3 regions of the Paenibacillus sp. FSL R5-0912 genome follow, and region 1 is predicted to be linked to each of the others. Evidence: predicted binding sites of a transcription regulator. Region 1 holds the regulator's gene; each other region holds the start of a gene.
The links. Region 1 encodes LexA, which represses DNA repair genes until DNA is damaged. Its sites were predicted from a motif close to CGAACATATGTTCG; they were not measured.
Positions count from the first base shown of each region.

Region 1 (6,501 bases):
TATTATCTCTATCAAGGTCAAAGAAAGCTAATTTTAATATTACTGCCAAATCACACAGTCTCCGAAGCTAATCTTTGCATTTCTTATACTATAAAACGTAAAAGAGGTGTAATGATGACGCAAAGAGAACGAAACAGAATCCGCAGAGCAATTAATGCACTGCTCGCACAGAGAGCAATCCTGCTTGAAAGACTTGAGGAAATTAATGAGAACCTGCGCAGATTTCCAAGTGGTTCACGTGCCAGAAGAGAATTGCTGGCTGCCAGAGCATCTATACGTGAAGCGATTCGTTTAAACACTATTGCTATCCGGTCGTTGCGCAGCGTATTGTAGTCTGTAGTCAGGGGAAAAGTATCCAATCAAAGACATCCTCCCGGGATGTCTTTTTTGCCGTACGATTGAGACTGTAGAAGGCACGGAGTATAATTGATCAATGAAGAGTAAGAGGTTTGAGGGACGATATATACCAGGAGATATGGTGAACAAGCTGCACAAGAGCTTGATACAGGAAGGTGTGAAGAATGGACGATCAATTACGGCAGCGTTTGGGACTGCCAGAATTACAGGATAGAACACTGTCTGTTAACGCAGATATGGTTTTGGAAGAAAGTTCTAAATTGGATGCAGCCGGAACCACCGTGCTGAATGTCTCCAGAGAAGATGTGGAGAAGGGGCGGCTCGAGAGCTATTTGCGTGAATTTAAGAAATATGAGAAGAAGCGGCTACGGGGCAAAATCATAATTATATTCAATGGGTATGAGCAGGATCGCCGGGAAGTTTATCAGGTGCGGGAGATTACGAACTGGGTTGACCGTCTGCTCAAGAACGTGCCTCATCTATTCTATTTCCTCAGCAGAGACAATTACGCGATGCGGATTGCGTTCTTTTGTCTGTCTGAGGTGGTGGGCCGCTCCGGGATGGAAGTGTCCATCACCAAAGAGCAGGGACGCAGGCTGATCGAGAAAGTTACCAAGAGTGCATTGGTCTACGCCAAAAAAAGCAAAGACTCACCTGCGGAACAGTGGAGTCTGGCTGAAAGTATTCTGGACGAGCTTGGTTATGAGCAAACTGTGCAATAATTCTGTGAAGAACCCCTTTGGCGAAAACCCGTCAGAGGGGTTCTTGTGTTCAAATATAGGGAGTTATAGGTGGCTGCATGATTGCGGCTACTCCCTGATGGTTACACGGGTACCAATGGGAATGATGGCAGCCAACGCGACCACGTCCTGGTTATACATGCGGATACAGCCGTGGGAGACCATGTGGCCGATAGAGGAAGGGTCATTCGTTCCGTGAATTCCATAATGCGGCTTGGACAGGCCCATCCAGAAGGCTCCGAACGGTCCGCCCGGATTGGGCTGCTTATTAATGATCGTGTACTCGCCTACCGGCGAGACGGTCAGCATCCGGCCAATGCCGACAGGAAATCCTCTGGTTACGGTGTCATTATCAAGCAGATAAAGCATGCGCTGTGAAAGGTCGACAATAATTCGATAGTTGGGCATGGGATCAGCACTCCTTTGTAATCAGGATATGTGCGGATAGCTAAAGCGGTTCGGAGTAAAAAATGCCAAAAACCGTTATGGGAACAAATGTTCCTGCGTTGGTTTTTTGGCATTTTAGGCAAGCGTAACAGGATCTAAATAGGAAAAAGGCTGCTTCGCGTGATGCGGAGCAGCCTGATTATGGAGGAGAAGGATTAATGGATATCGCGGAATAATCCAATGACTCTGCCCAAAATAGTAACGCGGTTAAGGCGGAGAGGCTCGTAAGCCGGATTCTCCGGCTGCAGCCGGATATGATCACGTTCTTTGTAAAAGGTCTTAACGGTTGCTTCATCTTCTTCGGTCATCGCAACAACGATGTCACCATTGTCAGCGGTTTGCTGTTGGCGGACAATAACATAATCGCCGTTCATAATCCCGGCATCAACCATACTGTCGCCGAGTACAGAAAGCATGAATACCTTGTTATCCCCTACGTAATGAGTAGGAAGCGGGAAGTAATCCTCAATATTCTCTGTAGCGGTAATAGGAACACCAGCAGTGACCTTACCAATTACTGGGATGCGGGTAACCGTCTGGACGAATTGATGTACATTCTCTGAATCTTCCTGTCCGAGCAATTCAATAGCCCGCGGTTTCGTAGGATCGCGCCGGATCAGGCCCTTCTTCTCAAGCCGGTCCAGATGACCGTGCACTGTAGAACTGGAGGCCAGGCCAACAGCTTCACCAATTTCCCGAACGGACGGAGGATAACCCTTGCTGCGGACTTCGTTACGTATAAATTCCAGGATCGCCAGCTGGCGACTCGAAATCTTTGACATCGGAATCAACCCCATATACTATGTTTGGGAAAATTATAACATAGAACTGCCGTTCGTACAAACATAAGTTCTAAATTGTGAGAATAATAGCCCGAAAAATAAAGGGAACAGTTGTTCGAAAAAACTATTGATCAAAACACATGTTCGTGTTATATTATTTTCGAAAGTAAGAACAAGTGTTTGGAGGACGATATTTATGTTAAAATACAGTACCTACAATAGTATCTACAATGAGGATATCAAGGTGTCCGCTCCCGGTAATCCATTACCCCATAATCCATTGGCACAATTCAGAGACAAGACCCTTCGCCTGCTGTCTGTACTTACCTCGATATTCCGCCAGGTCAGCTTTGTTAAGATATCTCTGATACTATTACTCACGATCTCCGGATTTACAGTAGTCGGTAATGTGTTCGCTGGTTCTGTCACTTTAATGAAGCCTGAGAAACGGATCGTAGTTGAACGCGGAGACACCTTGTGGAGCATTGCACTCAAGAATAAACCGGATGATATGAGGACTGCTGTATATATAGAAGGGATCAAGAAGTCAAATGGTCTGAAGGACAGCGGAATTAAGGCAGGAGATATACTGACCGTGCCGGTATATTAACCGAAAGAAGCATACTGGTGTTTGACTAAGAGAGCTTTCAGGGGGTAGACCTTGACAAGCTCTTTTTCTCATGGCAAAGTTAGAATGAATTTATAGGGGAGGGGAACGTATTGAATATTGACGAATTGGTCGCACGCATTAATGAATTGGCACGCAAACATAAGAATGGCGGCCTGAATGAGGAAGAATTGGCAGAACGCGCCAAACTCCGCGAGATATATCTGGGCAATATCCGCAGCAATTTCCGGGCCCAGCTTGATACCATTGAGATTGTGGATGATCCGGAGCATGAAGAAGGCAACAACGGACGTAAAGCTTAGTCTGCGGCCTTTTCATAGATAATACAGGATGACTAGGGGGAACTAACATGGCCCGTTCTTGGGAAAGAATGGTTCAACGCAACACCAAGCAAATCAATCAGCAAAGAAAGAAGCAGGGAAAAGAGACGATCTATGGGACGAGCTCTAAAGCTGCTGCAAAGAGCGTCGATATTTTCAAAGGCCGGAATATTGTATTCCCTGTCGTGTTAATGCTGCTTGGCATTATGTTCTGGGTAGTCGGTTCCATTGATGAAGCGAAAGGAAGCGGAATACTGGCCAACTGGCTGGGGGTAGTACTGTACTTCCTGCTTGCCGCGCTGTTATTCTTCCGCCGTCCGTTCCTTAAGGTGGAACGCGCCCGTCTGTCTACTATTAAATACAACCGCGAACGCTTTTTGCCAGCAACTGAAATTGAGAAGATTACCTTGTCGCGCAGTGTAGTTACCATTAAGTATAAAGGCAAGCGCAAGCAATGGATTTTCTCCAAGCTGATCAACCGGTATGACACCGCCGCCATGGCTGCACGCCTGGAACAATTCGGCAAGAACAACAACATTGAAGTAGTGCACGAATAGTAAGATAGACCAGCATAGGGAGTGGGAGAACGAAATGCCGATTACCGCCGTACTATTTGACCTTGACGATACACTGCTATGGGATGATCGAAGTGTGGAAGAAGCATTCCGCTACGCCTCTGAGGCTGCAGGGGATTCTGTTGATCCGCAAGAGCTTGAACAGGCGGTGCGCAGAGAAGCGCGTGCGCTTTATGAGTCTTACGAGACTTTTCCGTTCACGAAGCTGATTGGGATTAATCCTTTTGAGGCACTATGGGCTAACTTCACAGCTGGAGACCAGCCGGAATTCCGCCAGCTGGAACAGCTTGCTCCGGCCTACCGCACCGAATCCTGGCGCCGCGGACTTGCCTCTCTTGGAGTGGACGATGAAGCGCTGGCGGCACGCCTCGCTGCCAAGTTCGCCGTTGAGCGCCGCAGCCGTCCTTATATATATGAAGAGACGCTTCAGGTGCTGGATGAGCTGCGCGGCAAGGTGAAGCTGCTGCTGTTGACGAATGGCTGTCCTGCACTCCAGCAGGAGAAGCTTGATGGTGTACCTGAGCTTATTCCGTATTTTGACCATATTGTCATTTCTGGAAGCTTCGGTAAAGGGAAACCGGACAAGACAATCTTCGAGCATGCCCTCGGACTGCTGGATATTACGCCTGAGCAAGGGATAATGGTCGGAGATAAGCTTACGACTGATATTCTCGGTGGATTGGCTGCAGGTCTAACGACGGTCTGGATCAACCGGACGGCCAAGACTCCTGACCCGGACATCACTCCGGATTATCAGATCAGGCATCTTTCGGAGCTTCTGCCATTGGTACACTCCCTATAACTGATTTAGATGAAGCCGGTATCCTTATAGGATATTGGCTTTTTTAATATCCCTGCGAGGATCAAGATGAATGTAGTTCATGTATATGACTATTATCATGTGATATGGCCGTTAATGAAGCTTATTTCCGACAAGTTGAATAAAATGTGTATAATAAGGAAGAAAGCAATCTGACTTTCGTTGTTAACATGAAGATGAATCTATCGATGAACCGGGAGGGCTCCAGATGATTAAGCCAAAGATACTTAGAGGTCTCATTTGCATTGTCATGGGTATGACGCTTGCCGGCTGTTCAGGGAATAATGAAGAGGATATGTATATGCATGCAGCTGCTGATTCCTCGATGGTGCCTATCAAGGTAGAGCTAAGCTGGAGTCCGGAAGAAATATCCGTTAACGACAAGGTGACTTTTAAAGCTGTCATTAGTCAGGACGGAGAAGTTGTTGAGGACGCCAAAGAAGTGATCTTCGAAATTGTAGATAATACTGAGCCAGGCAAGAGCACTCAGCTGAAAGGGGCAAGTGACGGAGAGGGAGCTTATATAAGTGAACGTGCATTTGAGCAAGCCGGCAGCTATACGGTCACTTCCCATGTTACTGCCCGGACACAGCACTCTATGCCGTCTAAAGAACTCACGGTACAGCCATGATGAATTTGTGAGCTGTAGTTATACTGTCAATACAAATAATGCAGGGTGGAAAGGAAGGCTTTCCGAATTCCCTTTATTCTGCTAAACTTACTCTAATGTTTTACTGGGGGGATTGAAAGTGGCCAAATTCACACTTGCAGAAAGCTTGCAGCAACGCATATTAATACTAGACGGAGCCATGGGCACGATGATTCAACAGGTGCCGCTTACCGGCGAGGATTTCGGCGGGGATGAGCTGGATGGCTGTAATGAAATGCTGGTGCTTACCCGGCCGGAGGTGATTCAGGATATTCATGAGAAATACCTGGAAGCCGGTGCGGATCTGATTGAGACCAACACATTCGGCGCCACCTCTGTGGTGCTTGCAGAATATGATATCCCGCAGCGGGCCCGGGAGATTAACCTGGAGGCTGCCAGACTTGCGCGTAATGCTGCAGATAAATATGACACACCTGAGCGACCAAGGTACGTTATAGGGGCAATGGGACCGACAACGAAGACACTCTCAGTAACCGGAGGAGTAACGTTCCAGGAGCTTGTGGACAGCTATGAGGAGCAGGCGGTCGCGTTGATCGACGGTAAGGTAGACGCACTGCTGCTGGAGACTTCCCAAGACACGCTGAATGTGAAGGCCGGAAGCATAGGCATCCACAATGCCTTCGAGAAAAGCGGAATTACACTGCCGGTGCTGATCTCAGGTACCATCGAACCGATGGGGACTACGCTTGCGGGGCAGAACATCGAGGCCTTCTACATTTCGCTGGAGCATCTTAAGCCGATCTCTGTCGGATTAAACTGTGCGACCGGACCGGAATTCATGCGCGATCATATCCGTTCGCTGTCGGCTATTTCTTCGGCAGCGGTTAGCTGCTATCCGAATGCCGGGCTTCCGGACGAGAACGGCAACTACCATGAATCTCCGGATTCACTTGCCCGCAAGCTTGCCGGCTTCGCCGAGAAGGGCTGGCTGAATATTGCCGGCGGCTGCTGCGGCACAACCCCGGATCATATCCGGGCGATGGCCGAAGCCCTATCGGCTTATCCGCCGCGCGGGCTGGATGGCATTCATCCACCGGCACTCTCCGGCATAGAGCCTGTGTACATTGAGAGCGATAACCGTCCTTACATGGTCGGTGAACGGACCAACGTGCTGGGATCTCGGAAGTTCAAGCGGCTGATTGTCGAAGGCAAGTATGAGGAA
Region 1 is NZ_CP009282.1:4,336,040-4,342,540, reverse strand. It holds gene R50912_RS18255 (hypothetical protein) at 1-31, shown strand, start outside; gene R50912_RS18245 (hypothetical protein) at 522-1,079, shown strand; gene R50912_RS18240 (L,D-transpeptidase) at 1,167-1,505, opposite strand; gene lexA (transcriptional repressor LexA) at 1,700-2,326, opposite strand; gene R50912_RS18230 (LysM peptidoglycan-binding domain-containing protein) at 2,523-2,936, shown strand; gene R50912_RS18225 (DUF896 domain-containing protein) at 3,047-3,256, shown strand; gene R50912_RS18220 (hypothetical protein) at 3,304-3,831, shown strand; gene R50912_RS18215 (HAD family hydrolase) at 3,866-4,651, shown strand; gene R50912_RS18210 (FixH family protein) at 4,878-5,300, shown strand; gene metH (methionine synthase) at 5,479-6,501, shown strand, end outside.

Region 2 (6,501 bases), 1.3 Mb from region 1:
ATATTCTGATCGTGGCTAACTACGATCCTTATATCAAGCGTGAAGATCTGTCTGCTCATGATTTATAACAAGCAGGGTGCTTATCACTCCATGAATACAAGAATGATCAATGTGACAAATATGTCATGCTGAATGGAAGAATGTAAGGTCAATCGATTTGGAAATAATGATGTCCCCCGTATACTGGTAAATTAAACATCATTCATATGATATTAGCCGTGTTGCCTGCATTAATCCTGTATCTCCTCTTCAAGGACACGATAAAAAGCCGTTTATTCAGCCCTACTCCTGTCGTGATCGGTTATGATGGATGGGATTAGCTATAAACAAGCCTTCGGAATCGGACTGTTCCAATGCCTGATTTGTTGAGTTCTGACGATTTACTTCTAATGTTAATTGGCTTCGCGGCATCCTTCATAGTAGCAATGATTGCAGTAGTGAATTTTATCAAACTGATTAAACGTCTTCGCTTGGAATGGTTCGCTCTCTATCGGTTTGTTTTAGCATCTAATGTGAGTTTCTGGAGAAGGTTCAAATTTTCACAATATATTTTTGTTTCAAAATGCGATACACTGGAATTACATAAGATTGTGATTGCTAACTGATGGAATTTTACAGCAGCGGAAAATCACATCTTCTTATCTATTTGGGAGGTGTCTTTTTGGAAGACGTAATTGATTTTGTCCAAACTTTCAAAGGTTTAGAGGCGCGGATTAATGAATTCATTAACGAGGATTCGTCTCTGGAATATGTGGAGGGATCTGAAGAAGTAGTGGCTGGAGGAGCTTAAGCCTGGTCTAAATTAAAACCCGCTGAAATAAATAAGCAAGATCACATTGACTCTGATTATATAGAATTAGCAGATAAGATCAGAAAAGTTTTGAAAAATGAGCACAGCCCCCATATTGAAAAATTTGAACGGAGTTGCGCCTTAGTTTTAAACTATATTCGGCAAGATACATTGCTCTGGGTTCCTGGTTTGAAAAATGTGATTGAAAATATAAAATCCGAATTGGATTTACAGCAGTTTTTCATGGAAGTGACACGCTAGTCTATTATATTGTGGCCCGTCAACCGTAATCCGTTGGCGGGCGTTTTTCATTACCAGACATAAACACCATTTACATCGAGAAACTCACCGTTATGCCGTTTACCATCCGTTGCGTAGCCGACAATAATAGCTGCACCGTCAGCTTTGGATTTGCCGCCTTCGGCATTGCCGTTCAAATCCGTCTTGGTGAAACCAGGTGTGACGGCGAATACTTGAGTATTGCTGTCCTTGCATTCAATCGCCATGGCCACGGTCATTGCATGGTTGGAGGTTTTGGAGGCGTTATAGTCAAAAGCATTAAGATTTATAGTCATGGGCCCCGCCTATCATTATATGGTAGTATTTAGTAAATGGAGGGACTTAAATGAAATTAATTAAGAGATTGGGTTTGTGGTTGCCGGTCCTGTCTGTAGCGGTAAGTATGATTAATCTGTCAGGACAAGATGATAAAAACCTGCTGCTTTTTTTGACAAGTCCTTTGCTGTTATGGCTTAATCCTCAGCTGACAGATCTGCATTACAACATGGATAATGAACTTCTGTTCCAGTGTATACTATACGGCATTCACTTCTTCTTCTGGTTAGGGTTTGGTTTATTGTTCGATTGGCTATTAGCGCGCAGAAGAGCAAAATAGAGTTTCGGTTGTCATTTATGGAACGAAGATCTTTGATGTGCTGTTTCCGTGGAGGTAGCCCATTGCTTGCCGTCCGGTGAAGTCCAAAGGGCATGGCCAATACGGATTTCCCAAGAATAATGCTCCTTATCCTGAATTTCAGCAGCGTCCCAGGACAAACTGTTCCATGTACCCGCGGTAGGGTCAGTTATAGCATTCCAGTGCTGCCCGTAATCTTGGGTTACGAAAAAAAGGAAAAACGAAGTGTTTCCGCCCTGTGCATTCTGTATCTCCGGGTGATCCGGAATCATGATTCCATAGGATGTTGAGCTGAAGAAAACAGGCGGTGCAGGATCAAACATGGAAGAGGCGTACTGATCAGGCACTTCAAGCTTCTCTTGGGTCCAGTGCGCTCCGCTATCTCCGGTTGTGTACAGCCGCTGCGTCCCTGGCTGCGGAGTGTTGATGGTTAGCCAGCCGTTATCCGCACTACTGAATGTAAATGCTCCAACCGGTCCGGACGGTAAGGTTCCGTTCTCCGAATCACTGAGCTTATCCCAGGTCTTGCCGCTATCGGCCGTCTGGTAGATCGCATTATCAGCTCTGAACATCCCGGAACCGGCAGAAGTGACCTTCCAACCGTGCATCTCATCCAAATTATATTGATAAGTCTGAATGTTCTCTGTAGACACAGAAGCACCTGTATCAGCGGCTGGTGCGGGCATAGAATTAAATGTGACCCCCCAAAGACCAGCTACAAGTTGCAGCATTAACCAAACACTTCTTAGAATTTCCACTACAAACACCTCCCTTGTCCATAGTAAGGGAAGGCAACTGGATATAAGTTACAGAATCATGATGAAACAATTAAAAATATATAACCAAAGGAAAGGAGGAGAGAGTGGCAATGAGCGAAGCAGAGGATAACAAAACTGAACTGGAGAAGCGGGTTGCTGCGCTGGAGAAACGGATTGCTGTGATGGAGAACTATAACCCGCCCCCGCAGTCCACCAAAAAGGTAGTCTGGATCATGCTTGCGGTAATACTCGGAATCTTCCTGGCAATGGCGGGTATCGGGATTATCCAGTTTGTCAGCAGCGGCTAGTCGTTATTCTTGTCATTAATCAGCAGAGAAGTGCAGACCAGCGCTACAATAAGCATGATGCCCATTGCGATCATTTGAAAGATATTATTATAGGGATCTGAGAACGTTATGTATTCGAATACGACCTTGGATAGTAAATAGTAAAGAATACGCAATAGGCTTAGAAAGACTAGAGCGGCTACGATCCATTTCTTGATTGTGCTGATAGTGATAGAATCACTCCGTCCGCGGGGATAATAAATTGCAGTTACTCCCATTATTGTACAATATGGTAGCACAAGAGAAAACTGAAAATTGCAGTCCCCTGACCCTTTGCCCATAGCCTGATTTAAGGTTGGTTTAAGCAACGGTGAGTATATTGTATACATACCCCTGATAGAAACCTCAGACCCTGCCGGACGTTGGCGGGGTCACTTTTTATAGGGTGAAAGGTTACAGACTGAGCGGTGCTGGCTATATGCTGATTATTCTGCTTCAGAGGATTAATCGTACTCCTTGGGTTCCTGCAGTAAGATGGAGAAGGTCTGCGTTTCGTGGTCCACTTCAATGGTCTCGATGCCGACAAAATCCGGAATTTCGGGATGTACTGCATCTACGCTGTATTCCGGATGGGTCAGCAATAATTGAATGACTTTTATGGCTTCCATGTCGCTCCCCTTTACGGTTGAAATGTCACCATGCATAGAGGTACATCTGTTGTTCTTATGTCTATGCCGGTATTATCCCCGCAGCGCTTAGCGAATATGTCTATGGATTAATTTTCTGTCTTCGTTTCTTTCCATTACGGCCATTAATTGCCCCTGGAAAATACGCCGTTGGATCTGGTCAATCCGCTGCAAAGCCAGCTCCACAGGTACCTGAAAGGTGCTGGAAAGCTCAGCCACGGCATCCTCACGCAATTCAGGCAGTGTCCGTGCAGAGATCATGGAATAGGGCATGGCGGCATACAGAATAAACCTCTCTGATTCATCCTCCTGCGACTGTGTGAACTGTTCAGGCATAAGAGTATGCTTGCCGGCATGGCGGAGCAGATGACACAGCTCATGGAGGAACTCCAGCCGCTGCAGTTCGGGAGGGAGCCTGTTGTCGATGAACATGCTGTACATTCCGGCGCTGGCCTCAATGCTCTTGCTTCGGACATCCAGATAATGAATCCAGATATTCAGCCGTTCGGCTATGTATTCAATAGATATGTCTGACGGCTGGCGGACAGCGATACGCTGATATAAATCCTCTGTCCATTTCTCCAAGGCAGTCATCTGATAATAGGATTGCATAATCAATCACCTCAATATAAGATCGTATGTTCGTATTGATGGTCAAAAGAAAAGCCCTGAAGGGCTTAGCAATCAGCACACTCAATAGTCAGCAGCTGAATGAATATGGAACGGGTGTTCCTATGTATGTAAGCATAAAGCAATCAGGCGCGAATATCAAGTGTTTTTCCCAAGGTGGGGTGTGCGCCTTGACTCAGCATCTGGACCATATTCTGGGCATCGGTCTGTGCCTGATCTTTGGCAATACTCATGACCTGTAATCCTGCAGCCTGCAGTAAAGAGGACTGGTTCATGACAACCGATAGTGCAGCAATATCCATTTTTGTTCCTCCTCCAAAATTTTTTGAAGCAACGCATCCACCTTTTATATCGACCGGTTAGGGCTTGGCCGTTAGGTGGATGGCATTTCTTTGCCGATTGGCCCATGCCAGGGGTTAGATTTCCACATATTCTGTGCTGTATTCAATATTCAAGAGGAGGAATTAAATTATGGGAGCAGAGTATGGTTGCGGTTGTGGAAATAACGTCGGTGGAGTTAATCAGGGTCCCCCGATTGTTCCGGTTGTAAGCCCTTGGACTTCGACTGGTGCAATTCTGGTTCTGTTCATTCTGCTGGTTATTATCACTAAAGCTTGTTTGTTCTAGAGCGCTATTAAGCAAGTGCTGCCCTGTCTGGCCTGAGGCCGGATGGGGCTATTTCTTTTTTTTACGTGCCGCCGGACCGATCTGGCGTTTGATTCTGCCTGTATGCTCATCCGTTTCAATGATATACAACTCCTTGACTGTACCTGCAAGTGCAAACCATTCCTGTAAGGCTTCAGCCTCGGACATAGGGCCGTACAGCCTTTTCCCCCGATAACAGATATAGAACACTCCCGGCTCTCCGTCTATGGAATAATATTCCACACTATTTTACGCTTTATCCGGGTGAAATTGCATAAAGAACTTTCGTTCGCATAACAGGCATGCCAAATGTCCTTATATGACAGAGAGGAGAGCGGGTGCTTCGAGGTCTGTTTCAATTTCAGGAATTGTTTGCGGTAGTGCGGGAGTAGTCAGGCACTCTGCCTATTTAAACATGAACTCTACGCGGGTACCGTCTGCGAAGTCCTCCAGCTGATTGCCGACCCAGCTTCCAGCCCCGCGGTTATCGCTGGGGGTTATGTATTCAATATCTGCGCCGGCTCCGCCTTCTGCACACATCGCCATCGGCCATTCGTCGCGGTCATAACCTTTTTTGGTGGGTACGCCCTTCAGGGATTCCTTACGGTTCTCTTCGGCTTCATTCCGGTCAATTGTGCAGATGGAGGACTCGCCGTTCCTGATCGCTTCCTGAATATGTCTGGCGGTCTCCGGATAACGGCCCGATGGGAATTCCAGCCGGACAACCTCCGAATTGTCAGAAGACGGTGTCTGGGACGGGAGCTGACCGTTCTCCTCGAAGTAATAAGCAGCGAGGCTGAGCAGAACAACAATAATGAGACTGGTGATGAATTTTTTGGCTTTCATATCTGCTCCTTAAAAGTTTTGTTAGCATAGCTTCCAAGTGATAAGCTCCGGCAATACTCGCTTCGGAAGCCTAGCTCACAATAGTATAGCGTATGACTGCGGAATTGGAACAGACCGGATTCTTGTCTATCCGCCGTGCTGATGTTACATAATTCGCCATAAAATGTACAAACAGGTGGAAAAGGATGGTGGGAAAAGTGGAACAGCGTGTACTCAGAGATCTGCTGGATTCCGCGTCACGGCTGGTAGGGGATGTACAATGGCAGGCTGCCTTCCGCAGTGTGCTGATCTTCCGCAGTGTGCTGATGAGTCCTGCGGATGCGGAGCTGGCCCTGCCGGCGCGTAAATTGCTGAACACCTTATACTGGCTGCAGGGGCAAGGCGTGATCAGCGGACAGCATGATTATCTGGAGAGCCCGGATGAATTCAGCGTGAAGCTGAAGAATACCGGCGGGAGCTATGCGGGCCTTCACGGCTATGAGATGGGTGCCATCAGCAACCAGACGGAGCAGCAAATCAGCAGCCAGCGGCAGGCCGTCACGGACAGTGCAATCCGCTGGCATCAGGCCGGGGGAATCGTAACGATGAGCTATCATGCCAATCTGCCGGGAACCGCTCCGGCCTGGGCGAATGTCTCAATGAGTCTCAGCGAAGCAGATTTCAGCAGCTATATTACTCCGGGAACGGCCCAATACACAGCGATGATTGCAGAGCTGGACAAAGTAGCCGTCTATCTCAAAAAACTGAAGGATGCCGGTGTACCTGTGCTCTGGAGACCTTACCATGAGATGAACGGCGGCTGGTTCTGGTGGGGGCAGAAGTCCTCCTTCAGCACGCTCTGGGAGATTATGTTCGAGCGGTATACTGTATATCACAAGCTGCATAATCTGCTGTGGGTGTGGTGTCCGAATGCGAAGAACCAGTGGTGTGATGAACCAGCAAAATA
Region 2 is NZ_CP009282.1:5,682,102-5,688,602, reverse strand. It holds gene R50912_RS24115 (histidine kinase) at 1-68, shown strand, start outside; gene R50912_RS36035 (undecaprenyl-diphosphate phosphatase) at 354-605, shown strand; gene R50912_RS36260 (hypothetical protein) at 662-790, shown strand; gene R50912_RS24110 (Rossmann-fold NAD(P)-binding domain-containing protein) at 1,102-1,365, opposite strand; gene R50912_RS24105 (hypothetical protein) at 1,416-1,685, shown strand; gene R50912_RS24100 (WD40/YVTN/BNR-like repeat-containing protein) at 1,697-2,356, opposite strand; gene R50912_RS24095 (hypothetical protein) at 2,572-2,769, shown strand; gene R50912_RS35260 (hypothetical protein) at 3,252-3,416, opposite strand; gene R50912_RS24085 (ImmA/IrrE family metallo-endopeptidase) at 3,504-4,046, opposite strand; gene R50912_RS34495 (YjfB family protein) at 4,190-4,366, opposite strand; gene R50912_RS36495 (hypothetical protein) at 4,536-4,691, shown strand; gene R50912_RS24080 (hypothetical protein) at 4,740-4,877, opposite strand; gene R50912_RS24075 (NucA/NucB deoxyribonuclease domain-containing protein) at 5,115-5,555, opposite strand; gene R50912_RS24070 (glycosyl hydrolase) at 5,741-6,501, shown strand, end outside.
Region 2: R50912_RS24085 (ImmA/IrrE family metallo-endopeptidase) is a predicted target of LexA. The motif match lies at 4,066-4,079, and genes of this name have one in related genera.

Region 3 (6,501 bases), 3.8 Mb from region 1:
TGGCGAATAGAGTAATGTTCAGATTCAGCTGCTCGCTCTTGCGGTCGCAGTATTCGCGCATGTGGCGGACAATAGCCACTGCCTTGGCGTGGACTTCCATATCTTCGCCATGGTGTTTGCCGTACATAGCCTTCATGCACTCGGCCATACCGATGAACCCAAGGGACAGGCTACCGTGCTTCAGCAGTTCACCTACGCTGTCTTCCGGTGCAAGCTGTTCGCCGCCTTCCCAGACGCCTTCACGCATCATGAAATCGGAGGCTTTGGCTTTCTGGGAAGCCTGAATGCGGAACCGGTGCAGCAGGCCATCCAGCGCAACGTCCATATAATGATTAAGATCTTCGAAGAAGCCTTCCTCGTCAGCGGCAAGGCGACGGCCGGTTACTGTGCCGTAGGCTAGTCCCAAACGTACGAGGTTAAGCGTGTTGAATGAAAGATTGCCCTTGCCGGAGCAGTGGTTGCGTCCGAAGCGGTCACCCAGAACACGTGTCCGGCAGCCCATGGTGGCAAATTCAGTATCCGGATTGGCTGGATCGTAGTACTGCATATTCAGCGGAGCATCCAGATTGGCGAAGTTCGGATACAGTCGGCGTGCAGAGCACTCTGCTGCTTTCACGAACAGCTCATAGTTAGGATCACCAGGCTGCTGGTTGACACCCTGTTTGCATTTGAAGATCTGAATCGGGAACACCGGTGTTTCTCCGCTGCCAAGCCCGTTCATTGTAGCAGTTAACAGGGAGCTGATCACCAGCTGGCCTTCCGGAGAGGTGCAGGTTCCGTAGTTGATGCTGGTAAAAGGAATCTGGCCGCCGGAGCGGCTGGACATGGTATTCAGGTTATGTACCATACTCTCCGCGGCTTGAAGCGTTTCAATTTCTGTCTCTTTCAGGGCGAAACGGAAGGCACGCGGATACTTCTCTTCCAGATCGCTGCGGGTCATAGTAACCTCGCCGAGCGCTTCTCCGGCGGTACCTTCCTCGAAATATTCCATTCCTTTGCGGAACAGCTTGGCGAAGGATTTAGTGACATAAGGCGCGAGATCGTAATCCAGCTTGTTGGCGGATACGCCGCCGTACTGGGCATTTTGCTGGGACTGGAAAATAATCGCCACCAGCGACATAGCCGTCATAATCGAATTCGGAGGGCGGACGCTTCCGTTGCCGGTATTGAAGCCTTCGCGGAGCAGACGTTCAAACGGGATGAAGATGCAGTTGGTTGTTCCGATGGCATATTGATCCAGGTCGTGTACATATACAACATTATCTTCAATAGCCTGCACGAGCTGTGGCGGCATCGTGAAATTGCGTGCGTACCACTTGGAATATTCACTACCGAATTTGCTCATCTTGCCGGAGAAGCTCTCCCCGTTCAAGTTGGCATTCTCGCGCAGCAGATCCAAATCCCGGCTGTCGATAATATCCCGTCCCAAATGAATAACTTCTTCCAAAAGAACCTCCTGTACAGCTTGTCCTTCGTTATATCGTTTCTCCAGCAGCGTCATTGTATAGCTCTCTCCTCTCGGTATCATAAGCGTGAAGCATGTGCTCCAAGACATCAGTAAAAAGACATCTCCAGCCGGGAAGGCGGGAAATGCCCGAATGCGTAATGCAAATATCCGGAAGCGGAAATTTGCCGGTGGTCTTTGTGAAATATACGTAAAGGGGTATAGGGCTTGTTGTCTATGCTTATGTATAACCCGTTCTTGTACATTCCGCAGAAGCCGATACCTGAGAACGATACTCTATCGTCCTCAGGTATCGGCAGCCTCTGGCCCGATTAACGGAAAGGCTAACTCTGCTCGTGCAGGCCGCATGCGGGCACCTCGCCTGTTCCTCGCAGGAGTCTGAATGGTGCCACAGAAACAGGCAGGTCTCCTGGCTTCCGGTATGCCCTCCGGCGCCTTCCCGAGGGGCCTCGCAGCCCCTTAGTGGCTTGTTGCCGGTGGATGCTGCTCCAGCGGCATCTGGCGGCTGGAACATCCGGTTACAGTGGCGGGACCGCAGCGGTTTTGCACCGCGTTTCCCTATTAAGTCTCCTCTCGATTGAGAGAGTGAAACACCTGTTTCTACTATATTTTGTTGTTGTTTAATAAACGTAACTCAATATATTGTGTTTGTAAATGTTTTTTTACAATCCCGCGCGGGGAGCGGGTTCCGCAGGTTTACTCACAGATGATCCACAGTTAGTCCACAGGTAATCCACAACTTTCCTGTGGATATGGCCTTAAATGAGTCATAAATTGTCCCAAAAGATGCCACAAAGACTCCATAAATAGAGTGCGTCTAATCCTGGTAATTTTACGGGGGAGATAGTAATAGAGAGGGGGGTCTGTGGTTATTTGTGGGAGGGGCGCTGAAGGGTTACAATTAAGGAGTAAGGAAAGAGGAGACTCATCAAACTTGCAGGAGGGATTTCATAATGGCGATTGGTGAAGTGACCGTTATTCCGATTGGCACTGGCAGTACCAGTCTCAGCAGCTATGTGGCCGATATGCAGCGTGTGCTGCAGACCGTGGAGGGGATTACCTATGAGCTTACTTCGATGGGGACTATTATTGAAGGACCGGTTGCACGGATTCTGTCTGCAGTAGAAGCGCTGCATGAGTCGCCTTTTACTTCAGGAGCACAGAGAGTATCTACCTCGCTTAAAATTGATGACCGTCGTGACAAGTCTTCTACGAGCCGCAGCAAGCTGGAATCCGTGGAACGTAAGCTGCAAGGAGAGTAAGGAGTACCTGTAGTTGTAATCAGATTCAACCTATAAGGAGCGGATCTTTCATGGCAAAGGCCTCACAGCAAATCGGAATTCAAATGTACACACTGCGTGACCAGACAGAGCGCGATTTCCTGGGTACACTGGGCAAAGTGGCGGAGATGGGATACCAGGCGGTAGAATTCGCCGGTTATTTCGGCGTGTCTGCAGGAGAACTGCGCCGTACATTGGACCGGTTGGGTCTTGCTGCGCCTTCGGCGCATGTGGGCCTGGATTTCAGCAGTCTGGATAACATGGAACGGGCGTTAGCCAAAGAAATTGAATATGCGAAGGAACTTGGACTACAATATATGATCACCCCTTCGGCACCGCTTCCGCAGAACCCCTCGATGGAAGATGTGACGGCGGTGATTCCCTTCTTGGAGAAGGCCTCCGCGATGGTCCGTGCAGCAGGCCTGCAGTACGGGTATCACAACCATGATTATGAATTTGCGGAGGTAGACGGCAAAGCAGTCATCGATATATGGCTGGGGCAGATTCCTGCTGAGCATATGTTTGCCGAGTTTGATCTGGGGTGGGTATACAGGGGCGGGGCCCGGCCGATTGACTATGTCTCGCGTTATGCCGGGCGTGTTCCGCTGGTCCACATTAAGGATTTCGGGGCAAATAATGAAGAGACTGACCTCGGGAAAGGGCAGGTTGATTTCGCTAGCGTCTTCGACAAGGCAGAGGAAAGCGGAATTCTGTATTATATAGTAGAGCAAGAGGCTTATGCCGTGTCGTCGCTGGAGAGTGCTAAGCAGGCGCTGGAATATTTCCGCGGGTTGGGGCTTATGCAGGGATAGGAAGAGGTAATAGTCAAAAAGGGTTGCGTTTTCTGCTGAAAGAGTTATAATATTTTTTGTTTGGCAGGGGCAATCCTTTTAAGCTGGTGTAGCTCAGGGGTAGAGCAACGCACTCGTAATGCGTAGGCCGGGGGTTCAATTCCCTTCACCAGCATCCGTAAGAACTCAATAGTGGCGCGGCTTTCCGGGGTTTTGGGGGTCGCGTTTTTTTATTTATTCATCCGATCGTCTACCGGCCCGATGCTTGCTTATGCTTAATACAGAATGCAGGACTAAAATGAAATCAATCTTATTAAACGATTTATATGTTATTCCTAGAGCCTATTTTGTTTATGAGAGGAGGCACTTGTATGAAGTGTCTGACGATTCGCCAGCCTTGGGCAACCTTAATTGAGCTGGGTGAAAAACAGATCGAGACCCGTTCCTGGCCGACGGCTTACCGGGGAGAATTAGCCATCCATGCCGGTATGCAGGTAGATAAGGCCATATGCAGGACAGAGCCGTATCAATCGGTGCTTGCCCGGCACGGCTACACGGCGGATAATCTGCCCTCCGGGGTAATCCTTGCGACCAGCCGGCTGGCTGGTTGCTGCGGGGTTACGCCTCAGCAAGCACAGCAGAACTGGCCGGGCGGGAATGAATATGTGTTCGGCGATTATGCAGAAGGCCGGTATGCCTGGAAGCTGGAGGAAGTCGTTGCGCTGGCTCATCCTATACCTGCCAAAGGGCGCTTAGGTTTCTGGGAATATCCCGTTCTTGAGCAGGAGTGGTGAATCCATTTGTGGCCAAATAAATAAAAATTTCATGCTTATCAGCTGTCAGCGGGTATCATAGGGATATTCAGCGGGTAATCTTCTTATATATATGGAAAGCGGACTCTGCGGTGGTATGCTGCAGGAGCCAGGGCAGAAATGCCGGGAAGGAGCGTATGCATAAGAGATGGGCAGCCTTCTTATCGCATGGCTTTGTATGCTTTGTTTGTTTATTGTGTTTAAGGATCAGGTAAGCCGGAAGATCCTGTATCCCGTAGCGGCTGTGGTTATCTGCGGTACGCTTGGGTATTGGACGATTTTAATGTAATCTTTATCTGGGTATCAGCTTATTTTCAGGTAAGGGATGTAATAGGGTACCCTGAGGTCTTGCCAATCATGGCGGGCCTCTTTTTTATGGGGGAAGTAACGCCGAGAATTAACATAGCCAGAGTTGCTGTTCATCTCAAGGCGGTTGAGTCCGGAGTGCCAAGACCCAAATATCTGCGCATGCGGATAGTAGACTGGGCGGTAATGACATCATCCAGCAGCAGCATCCGTTCATGATAACCCCTGCAGACAAATTTGGCTTCAATGCCAACTTCCAGCTGCTGCTGTGCATAGACCTTCAGACCACGGGCTCTCATCTCGGTGCGGACATCCCGCAGGTCGGCTATGGCTGCACCCGCCGCTGTCCGGAGAACCTCAAGGTAAGGATCGGGTGTGCGCAGCTCTGCGGATAGGATGGAAGCATCGCGTTCAAAGGCGGATAAAATGAGCGGCAGCAAGATATACGATTTCACCAGCATATTGTCCTGGCTCTCTGCTCTGTGCATCAATCTCATCTCCTCCAACGAGAACGTATATTCGTAATTTAACCCGAAGTTCAAAAAAAATCAATGGTATTTAAAAAAAAGAGGGCTGTTAATGTGACATAATTCACAATAAAATCGGGAAAATTATTTTATATTAAAATTGAAATAATAAAGTTGTAAATAAATCTGATTAAAAGGAGAATGGCAATGAGTCATGAAGGAAATCTCCGCCGCGGTTTATTGTTTGGGTTATTCCTTAGCGTTCCGCTTTGGGTATCAATGATTGGCTGGATTCAGCTGCTCTAAAAATGGATTTCTGCGTGTGCAGATTTCCAGCCCTCTACACAAACTCCCTAGATATGTCGATTAAAGACTGCTGTGAAAACAGATGAATCTCATAAGGCTTTTACTATATAAGAGCTCTCTTGTATGTCCGGAAACGGGTGGTGTCCTTAAGGAGGATGGCACCCGTTTCTTCAGGTTCACCATGTGAGGTTTGTTTAAGCGAAGATGGGGGGGGCGGGGAGAAAAAGTAGGACTAAAATACTAAATTTTGATATTTGAAATTTAAGGATAATAACTCTGTGAAAAGGAAAAAGTACTGCGGCGAATTAGTGGGATTATCGACCTTTTTCGTCAGGAAGGTATGTTTATAAATTGTATAAAGCCTTATGAATAAAGCGTTTTTTATTTTTTTCATCACAAAAATAGCTGTGAAATGAATTGGAAATATATTGACAATATGCCAAGTGGCATCTAAACTAAAGTTAGTTCTAAAGTAACAAATGTCACAGATTTCTGTTGGGTATTACATAAGCTTTTCCAATTTCATATCAATCATGTACAAACGCAAACCGTTTCGAAAGAGCGGGACGCAAAGTCAGGAATCTGATGCCCCTTAAGTCCGGGCTATGGTCGTCCGGCCGCCGTGAAGCTAACCCTTCGTGGCGGTCTTTTTTTTGTTATAGTTTTGCGACGATTTCATAGAATAGTTGAATAGGAGGTGTAGATTATTGAGAAAAAAATTGCGAAAAGCGGCCGCCTGTATTCTGGCGGGCGTACTGACCGTAAGTAGCGCCTTCACTTGGGGGACGGAGGTAAGGGCAACAGCTGGTGTACCTTACAATCCAACGCCGGTCTTGGGGATTGCCGGGAATTTTAATGCTTTTATCTTTGACGATTTCACGCAAGACAATGATCAAATTGAAGGCCGTCTTGCAGCGGGAGGGAATATTACTCTCTCTGGAGGTTACGGGGTAGCCAGGGCCTACAGGAATTCTTCAGCCACAGACGTACTCGTTGCCGGTAAGAAGTTTAAACATTCGGGTAGCGGAGAAATCTACGGAAACGTTGTGTATGGGGACACCATTGAAGCCAATG
Region 3 is NZ_CP009282.1:554,801-561,301, forward strand. It holds gene R50912_RS02405 (anaerobic ribonucleoside triphosphate reductase) at 1-1,501, opposite strand, end outside; cobalamin riboswitch at 1,848-2,078, opposite strand; gene R50912_RS02410 (MTH1187 family thiamine-binding protein) at 2,419-2,727, shown strand; gene R50912_RS02415 (sugar phosphate isomerase/epimerase family protein) at 2,778-3,557, shown strand; tRNA gene R50912_RS02420 (tRNA-Thr) at 3,640-3,711, shown strand; gene R50912_RS02425 (ASCH domain-containing protein) at 3,908-4,330, shown strand; gene R50912_RS02430 (YhjD family protein) at 4,768-5,145, opposite strand; cyclic di-GMP riboswitch class I at 5,960-6,052, shown strand; gene R50912_RS34675 (choice-of-anchor A family protein) at 6,135-6,501, shown strand, end outside.
Region 3: R50912_RS02430 (YhjD family protein) is a predicted target of LexA. The motif match lies at 5,163-5,176, and genes of this name have one in related genera.